DNA from 2 places in the Vibrio olivae genome. Region 2 is predicted to be linked to the other one. Evidence: predicted binding sites of a transcription regulator. Region 2 holds the regulator's gene; the other holds the start of a gene.

Region 1 (3,425 bases), on a different contig from region 2:
ATCCGAAATGCATTCACCGCCCAATCGAGATAGGCTTTGTGTTCCGCTTGTTTTAATGGCAAACCTTCACGAATCGCAGGCTCATCAATTTGAATAATGTGAATCCCTGCCTGCTGAAGATCGGCGACTTCATCACGTAAGGCGAGCGCCAGCTGCTCTGCAATGGCTTGACGAGAGATGTCCTCACGCGGAAACGTCCAGCACAGTATTGTGACCGGCCCAGTGAGCATACCTTTCATTTTCTTACTCGTGAGTGACTGGGCATAGCGTGTCCACTCGACCGTCATCGCTTGCTCTCGCTCAATATCGGCCACCACAATCGCAGGCTTCACGCAACGTGAACCGTAACTCTGAACCCAGCCAAATTGTGTGGTTTGAAAACCCGACAAGTGCTCGGCAAAGTACTCAACCATATCATTACGCTCAGCTTCCCCGTGTACCAACACGTCAAGATCGAGCGCTTCTTGGCGCTGCACGGCATCTTTAATATGCTGTTTGATCACTTCAACATACTCCACTTCTGGCAGCGTGCCTTTACGATAAGCGCTGCGCTGAAAACGAATATCCTGCGTTTGTGGAAATGAACCGATTGTCGTGGTTGGAAATAATGGTAAATCAAGCACTCGTGATTGATGCTTAGCGCGCTCAGCATAGGGAAGACTGCGCTTAGACAAGGCTTGGGTAATGCTATTGACTCGCTTTTGTACCTGAGGTTTATGCACGTGATCAGCCTTTTGACGCGCAATGATTGGTTGACTATATGCCTCACACTGCGCAATGGCGGACTCGTCTCCCTCTAAGCCACGTGCTAGCAGATTCACTTCTTGAACTTTCTGCTTAGCAAAGGCAAACCAACTGCGTGTCTCTTCGCTTAACTCAGTTTCCAATTCAAGGTTCACCGGACTATGAAGTAAAGAGCATGAACTCGCAATCCATAAGCGCTCACCGAGTTGCTGCTTCAATGGCGTCAACGTTACGAGTTTTTCCGCTAGGTTTGCGCGCCAAACGTTGCGCCCATTAATCGCACCGACAGAAAGCACCCAAGCTTCCGGAAGTTTTTCAACCACTAGCGGAAGTTGCTTATCAGCAGCGCACAAATCGATATGTAGGCCATCAACCGCGAGCACAGTAATGACATCAATGTTGGCTGCAATGGAATCAAAGTAGGTGGTTAACAATAACTTGGTACGGCCTTTCAAAGCTTGGTAAGCGGAGTCAAACGCTGCCAGCCACGCAGGCGGTAAGTCAAGCGCTAACACTGGCTCATCAATTTGTACCCACTCAACACCCAGTTCGGCTAGTTTGCTGAGAACTTGCTGATAAACCGTTAATAATTGAGGCAGCAGAGAAAGACGGTCAAAGCTCTCGTTGGTCTCTTTCCCCAAATACAGGTAACTAACGGGACCAAGCACGACAGGCTTCACGTGATGCCCAGCCTGCTGCGCTTCTGCCACTTCATCAAACAGCTGAGTCCAAGTCAGCTCAAAATGATCGTCCGCGCTAAATTCAGGCACCAAATAATGATAATTGGTATTAAACCATTTCGTCATATCCGAAGCAGCAGCGCCGCAACCACAGTCTGAGCGAGATTGCCCGCGAGCGATGCGAAACAGCGTATCTAAATCGATTGAATGGCCTTGATGGCGTTTGGGAATATGTCCAAGGAGTAACGAAGTATTTAACACATGATCGTACCAAGCAAAATCACCCACTGTGACAAAGCTTAGGTTAGCGTCCTTTTGTGTTAGCCAGTTTTGATGACGCAGCTCGCTGCCCGTCGCCAATAATTGCGATTGTTCAATTTCACCGCGCCAGTATTTTTCGAGTGCGAATTTGAGTTGACGTTGTTCACCAATGCGTGGGTATCCCAAAATATGTGTTGTAGTCATGGCTATTTTCCGTAATTGAATTTGATTATTTAAGAAGTCTGGACGTCTAAACTATCCAATTCACGGCCAAATAACTCAAGACGCTTTTATTCAACTTGTTTATGAACAAACTTCATACACCGCACAGCTTATTGCAGTGGATTAATTTAAATAGGGCAAAAGCCAATAACAAAAACAACAAACAGACGTCTAGACGTTTACAAAAGCCAACAAAGCGCGTAAGTTAATATTCATCATCTTGATATTATTACCATGAGAGGATTTCATGATTGAATTGAAGCATTTGAAAACCCTAGCTTCTTTGCGCGATACGGGGTCACTCACCGCCACCGCGACAGCACTGCACTTGACTCAATCGGCCCTCTCCCATCAAATCAAGGATCTCGAAGCACGTATCGGTGGGCAGTTATTTTTGCGTAAAACACGCCCGGTAAAGTTTACTTCGGAAGGTGAGATTTTATTACAACTTGCCAATGACATATTGCCACGCCTTGCAAAAGCCGAAAATGAACTGGCCAGTCTGAAAGAAGATGTCAATGGACGTCTTCACATGGCAATTGAGTGTCACTCTTGTTTTCAGTGGTTAATGCCCGCTTTGAAGGAGTACCAAATTGCCTGGCCAAGCGTGACCCTTGATTTTTCTTCGGGCTTTGGTTTCGAGCCCCTGCCTGCATTGATGAATGGCGAGTTGGACTTAGTGATTACCTCAGACATTCAGCCACGCTCTGAAGTCCATTACGAGCCACTGTTTGACTTTGAGATGCGCTTGGTCACCGCCACCAATCATCCGCTTGCACAGCTCGAGCGTATCGAACCAACAGATTTACGTGAGCAGACTATGCTCTCCTACCCTGTCCAAAAGCAGCGTTTGGATGTCGTGAAGCATTTTTTACAACCCGCTGGGGTAGAGCCGATGAAATGGAAACAAGCGGATAATACTCTGATGCTGGTACAAATGGTCTCGGCAGGACTCGGCGTAGCCGCATTACCAAACTGGGCAATCAGTGAGTTTTCTCGCCAAGGATTGATCACCAGCATACCGCTCGGTGATGGCTTATGGCGCCGCTTATTTGCAGCAGTGCGCAACAGCGATCGTAACAAGCGCTACCTACAAGCCTTTTTCTCTACCGCGCGCCAACAAAGCAAAAGCCACCTTGATGGTATCAAGATGGCTTAAAAATATTTTATGGTGGGAAGGTTAACGTTACCGCATCGCTGACTTAAATTGATTGGTCAACGGATCATATTGGTAGCCTAAACTATCTAATTTGACAGTGACGGTTTCTACATCCATATCGTAGACCGTCACCAACTCATCAAAACTATCACATTCTAGGCGCAGTTTTTCATTGACGATGCCGAGCAAAATGACGCTATCAAACTGGCTAATGTTACTTAAATCCATCACTACACTCCTTTCTACTTCGACTCATAGAAAAGGGTAGCGCGAATTCATTGTTTTTGCTGAGACGAAACCTAAAGAACGAATAATCCTTGATGAAATAAGCCAGAAGCCACCAACATCGCCAAGCTAAT
Region 2 (3,425 bases):
CGGTAGCATTCGGGGTCTGCTAGGCTGCTGCCACCGAATTTATGTAGTTGTCGAGGGTGAGTCATCACCACCTCTCCTTAAACGAGATTGAAAGCTTGGTCGAGATCGGCAATTAAGTCTTGTGCATCTTCAAGGCCAACTGAAAGTCGAAGCAGTTGATGTGAGACGCCAGCTTCCGCTAAAGCGGCTTCGCCCATAGCACGATGAGTCATGGTCGCCGGATGGCAAATCAGGCTTTCGACGCCACCAAGGGACTCGGCAAGTGAAAACAGTTTTAAGCCGGTTACAAAGGTTTGGAGTTGCTCATAACTGCCAGCAAACTCAAAGCTGAGCATCGAGCCAAATCCTGATTGCTGTTTTTTCGCGATCTCATGGCCTGGATGTTCAGGCAAGCTTGGATGAAAAATAGCGCCAACCAGAGGTTGGGTTTTGAGGTAATCAAGAATGCTCAATGAGCTCTCTTCATGCACACGCATTCTTGCGCCCAAGGTACGAATTCCGCGTAGTGTTAGGTAGCTATCAAATGGCGTGCCGGTTGCGCCAATGCAGTTACCCCACCAAGCGAGTTGCTCCGCGTGCTCTTGCTGTTTAGCAATGACTACCCCACCAATCACATCAGAGTGACCATTAATAAATTTAGTGGTGGAGTGAATAACAAAGTCTGCACCGAGTTCTAAAGGCTTTTGGTACACCGGTGTCAAAAAGGTGTTGTCGACAGCAACCAGAGCGCCGACTTGTTTGGCTTTTTGGCATGTTTTTTCGATATCAACCACGCGTACCAAAGGGTTAGACGGGGTTTCTAGCAAAATCAGTTTTGGTTTTTTCGCAATCGCCGCATCAAAGGCGGCTTGGTCGGATTGGTCAACAAATTCGACCTTGAAATCACCTTTTTGTGAGCGGGTATTAAACAAGCGGTAAGTGCCGCCATAACAGTCATGGGGAGCAATAATCAGATCATCAGGGCCAATAAAGGCTGATACCCATAAGTTCAGAGCAGAGGTGCCACAGTTGGTGACAACGGCCCCCTGACCGGATTCCAATTCGTAAAGCGCTTGTTCTAATAGCCCGCGGTTTGGGTTACCTGAGCGCGTATAGTCATACTTAGGCACATCACCAAACGCAGGGAAACCATAGTTGGTTGATAGATAAATCGGTGGCACAACCGCGTGATGTTGTGTGTCAGATTCAATCCCAGTTCTTACCGCTATTGTGGCAGGTTTGTGAGTACTCATAAGATTTCCTTGCGAAGAGAATGACTTGTTAATTGGAATGCGCTATATATGGGGAGTGAATCGGTTATAGAGTGAACAAACTGCTCAAAAAACACCGATTCATTCATTTCCATTCCATACCCCGTCACTTTACTTTGCTAAAAATGAGACGTCAACACTTCTAGACGTCTATATGTCTTTGCTTGTAGACTTAAAAGCCGCTAAAATTGTGGGTCTAAAACTAATTCCTAAACTTTTACGAAGGTGCGCAATGGCAGACTGGAATGGGGAATACATAAGCCCATATGCTGAACATGGCAAAAAGAGTGAGCAAGTAAAAAAAATTACCGTATCTATTCCATTGAAAGTATTGAAAGTTTTGACTGATGAGCGTACTCGTCGTCAAATCAACAACCTGCGTCATGCCACCAATAGCGAGCTGTTGTGTGAGGCGTTTCTGCATGCGTATACCGGGCAACCCCTGCCAACGGATGAAGATTTGCGCAAAGATCGCCCAGACGATATTCCTGCTGAAGTGAAAAGACTGATGACAGAAATGGGTATTGAGTTTGAATCTTACAATGACGAGTAAGTCTGCTGTAAGAAATAGTGCTACTTAGATTCCACTTTTCTAAATTGATGGCGCTGTGTTTACACAAAAAAAGGTTGGCATTTGCCAACCTTTTTCTATCAAGAACCACATCTAAAGAGCCTCAATGCGCGCTTTGGGTTTTCACCGCTTTGCGCTCGATTCAGGCCTCTCATGATGCTTAATCTTGCATATAGTTTTCTGGCATATCGATACGCGCCACACCCGATTCAACCGCCGCTTCAGCAACGGCACGGGCCACTCGAGGGAGCAATCGCTTATCCATTGGTTTGGGAATAATGTATTCAGGACCAAACTGTAGTGATTCCACGCCTGCGGCGTTAAGTACTTCGGCAGGAACGTCTTCTTTGGCGAGTTGGCGAATGGCTTCAACCGCCGCCAATTTCATTTGATCATTAATCTCGCTAGCACGCACATCCAGTGCGCCACGGAAAATAAATGGGAAACACAGAACGTTATTGACCTGGTTTGGGTAGTCACTGCGTCCGGTTCCCATAATCAAATCATTACGCACTTCGTGAGCAATCGATGGCTTGATTTCAGGATCAGGGTTAGAACACGCAAAGACCACTGGCTTATCTGCCATCAATTTTAGCGCGTCAGCAGAAAGAAGGTTTGGACCAGAAACACCAAGGAAAAGATCGGCGCCTTCAATCACATCTTCTAAGGTACGTTTATCGGTGTTGTTGGCAAACAACTGCTTGTATTCGTTAAGATCATCACGGCGAGTATGGATGACGCCTTTGCGGTCAAGCATGTAGATTTTTTCACGCATTGCGCCGCATTTAATTAGCAGTTCCATACAGGCGACTGCGGCCGCGCCAGCGCCTAGACACACGATGGTTGACTCTTCAAGTTTCTTACCCTGTAGCTCAATCGCATTGAGCATACCTGCGGCGGTGACGATGGCGGTACCATGTTGATCATCGTGAAAAACGGGCACATCACAACGTTCAATGAGGCGTTTTTCGATTTCAAAGCAGTCAGGAGCCTTGATATCTTCAAGGTTAATGCCGCCAAAGGTGTCCGCAATATTTGCAACGGTATCAACGAATTCGTCAATGGTGCGATGTTTTACTTCAATATCAATGGAATCCAACCCTGCGAATCGCTTGAATAACAGCGCTTTCCCTTCCATCACTGGTTTTGATGCCAGCGGTCCTAAATTCCCTAGACCTAAAATAGCGGTACCGTTTGAAATCACCGCTACCATGTTGCCCTTTGCTGTATAGCGATACACCGTGTCTGGATTTTGTGCGATTTCACGAACCGGTTCGGCAACGCCTGGGCTATATGCGAGAGCAAGATCAAGTGCTGAGTCAGCAGGTTTGGTTAACTCAACTGAAATTTTACCAGCGGTTGGTTTGGCATGGTAATCCAGGGCTTGTTGGCGAAATTGCTCTTCCGCAGAGAGCGTTTGGTTGTCATCAGACATATGTTTAGGTGCTCATTTGATGGGGGAAAGATAATTTTAATCTATGGTACCGAGGCTGCCTAGACACTAGGCTGACTTAGATCAGTCAAAATGACTAAATATCGAAGAGATAAGACCAGATAACGTTTTGTATCGGTATTATTTGAGGTTAGAGAGGTTGTAGCGGAAA

What was found. Region 2 encodes MetJ, which represses methionine synthesis genes. Its sites were predicted from a motif close to TTAGACNTNTANANGTCTAA; they were not measured.
Region 1: a site for MetJ is predicted at 1,920-1,939, ahead of metE (5-methyltetrahydropteroyltriglutamate--homocysteine S-methyltransferase). Genes of this name have one in related genera too.

The regions. Positions count from the first base shown of each region.
Region 1 covers NZ_JBHMEP010000001.1:583,062-586,486, reverse strand. Annotated here, with positions in the region: gene metE (5-methyltetrahydropteroyltriglutamate--homocysteine S-methyltransferase) at 1-1,889, opposite strand, end outside; gene metR (HTH-type transcriptional regulator MetR) at 2,155-3,066, shown strand; gene ACFFUV_RS02745 (DUF4250 domain-containing protein) at 3,094-3,294, opposite strand; gene ACFFUV_RS02740 (HI_1241 family integral membrane domain) at 3,366-3,425, opposite strand, start outside.
Region 2 covers NZ_JBHMEP010000005.1:130,681-134,105, forward strand. Annotated here, with positions in the region: gene ACFFUV_RS15780 (bifunctional aspartate kinase/homoserine dehydrogenase II) at 1-65, opposite strand, end outside; gene ACFFUV_RS15785 (O-succinylhomoserine (thiol)-lyase) at 78-1,232, opposite strand; gene metJ (met regulon transcriptional regulator MetJ) at 1,483-1,803, shown strand; gene ACFFUV_RS15795 (malic enzyme-like NAD(P)-binding protein) at 1,982-3,256, opposite strand.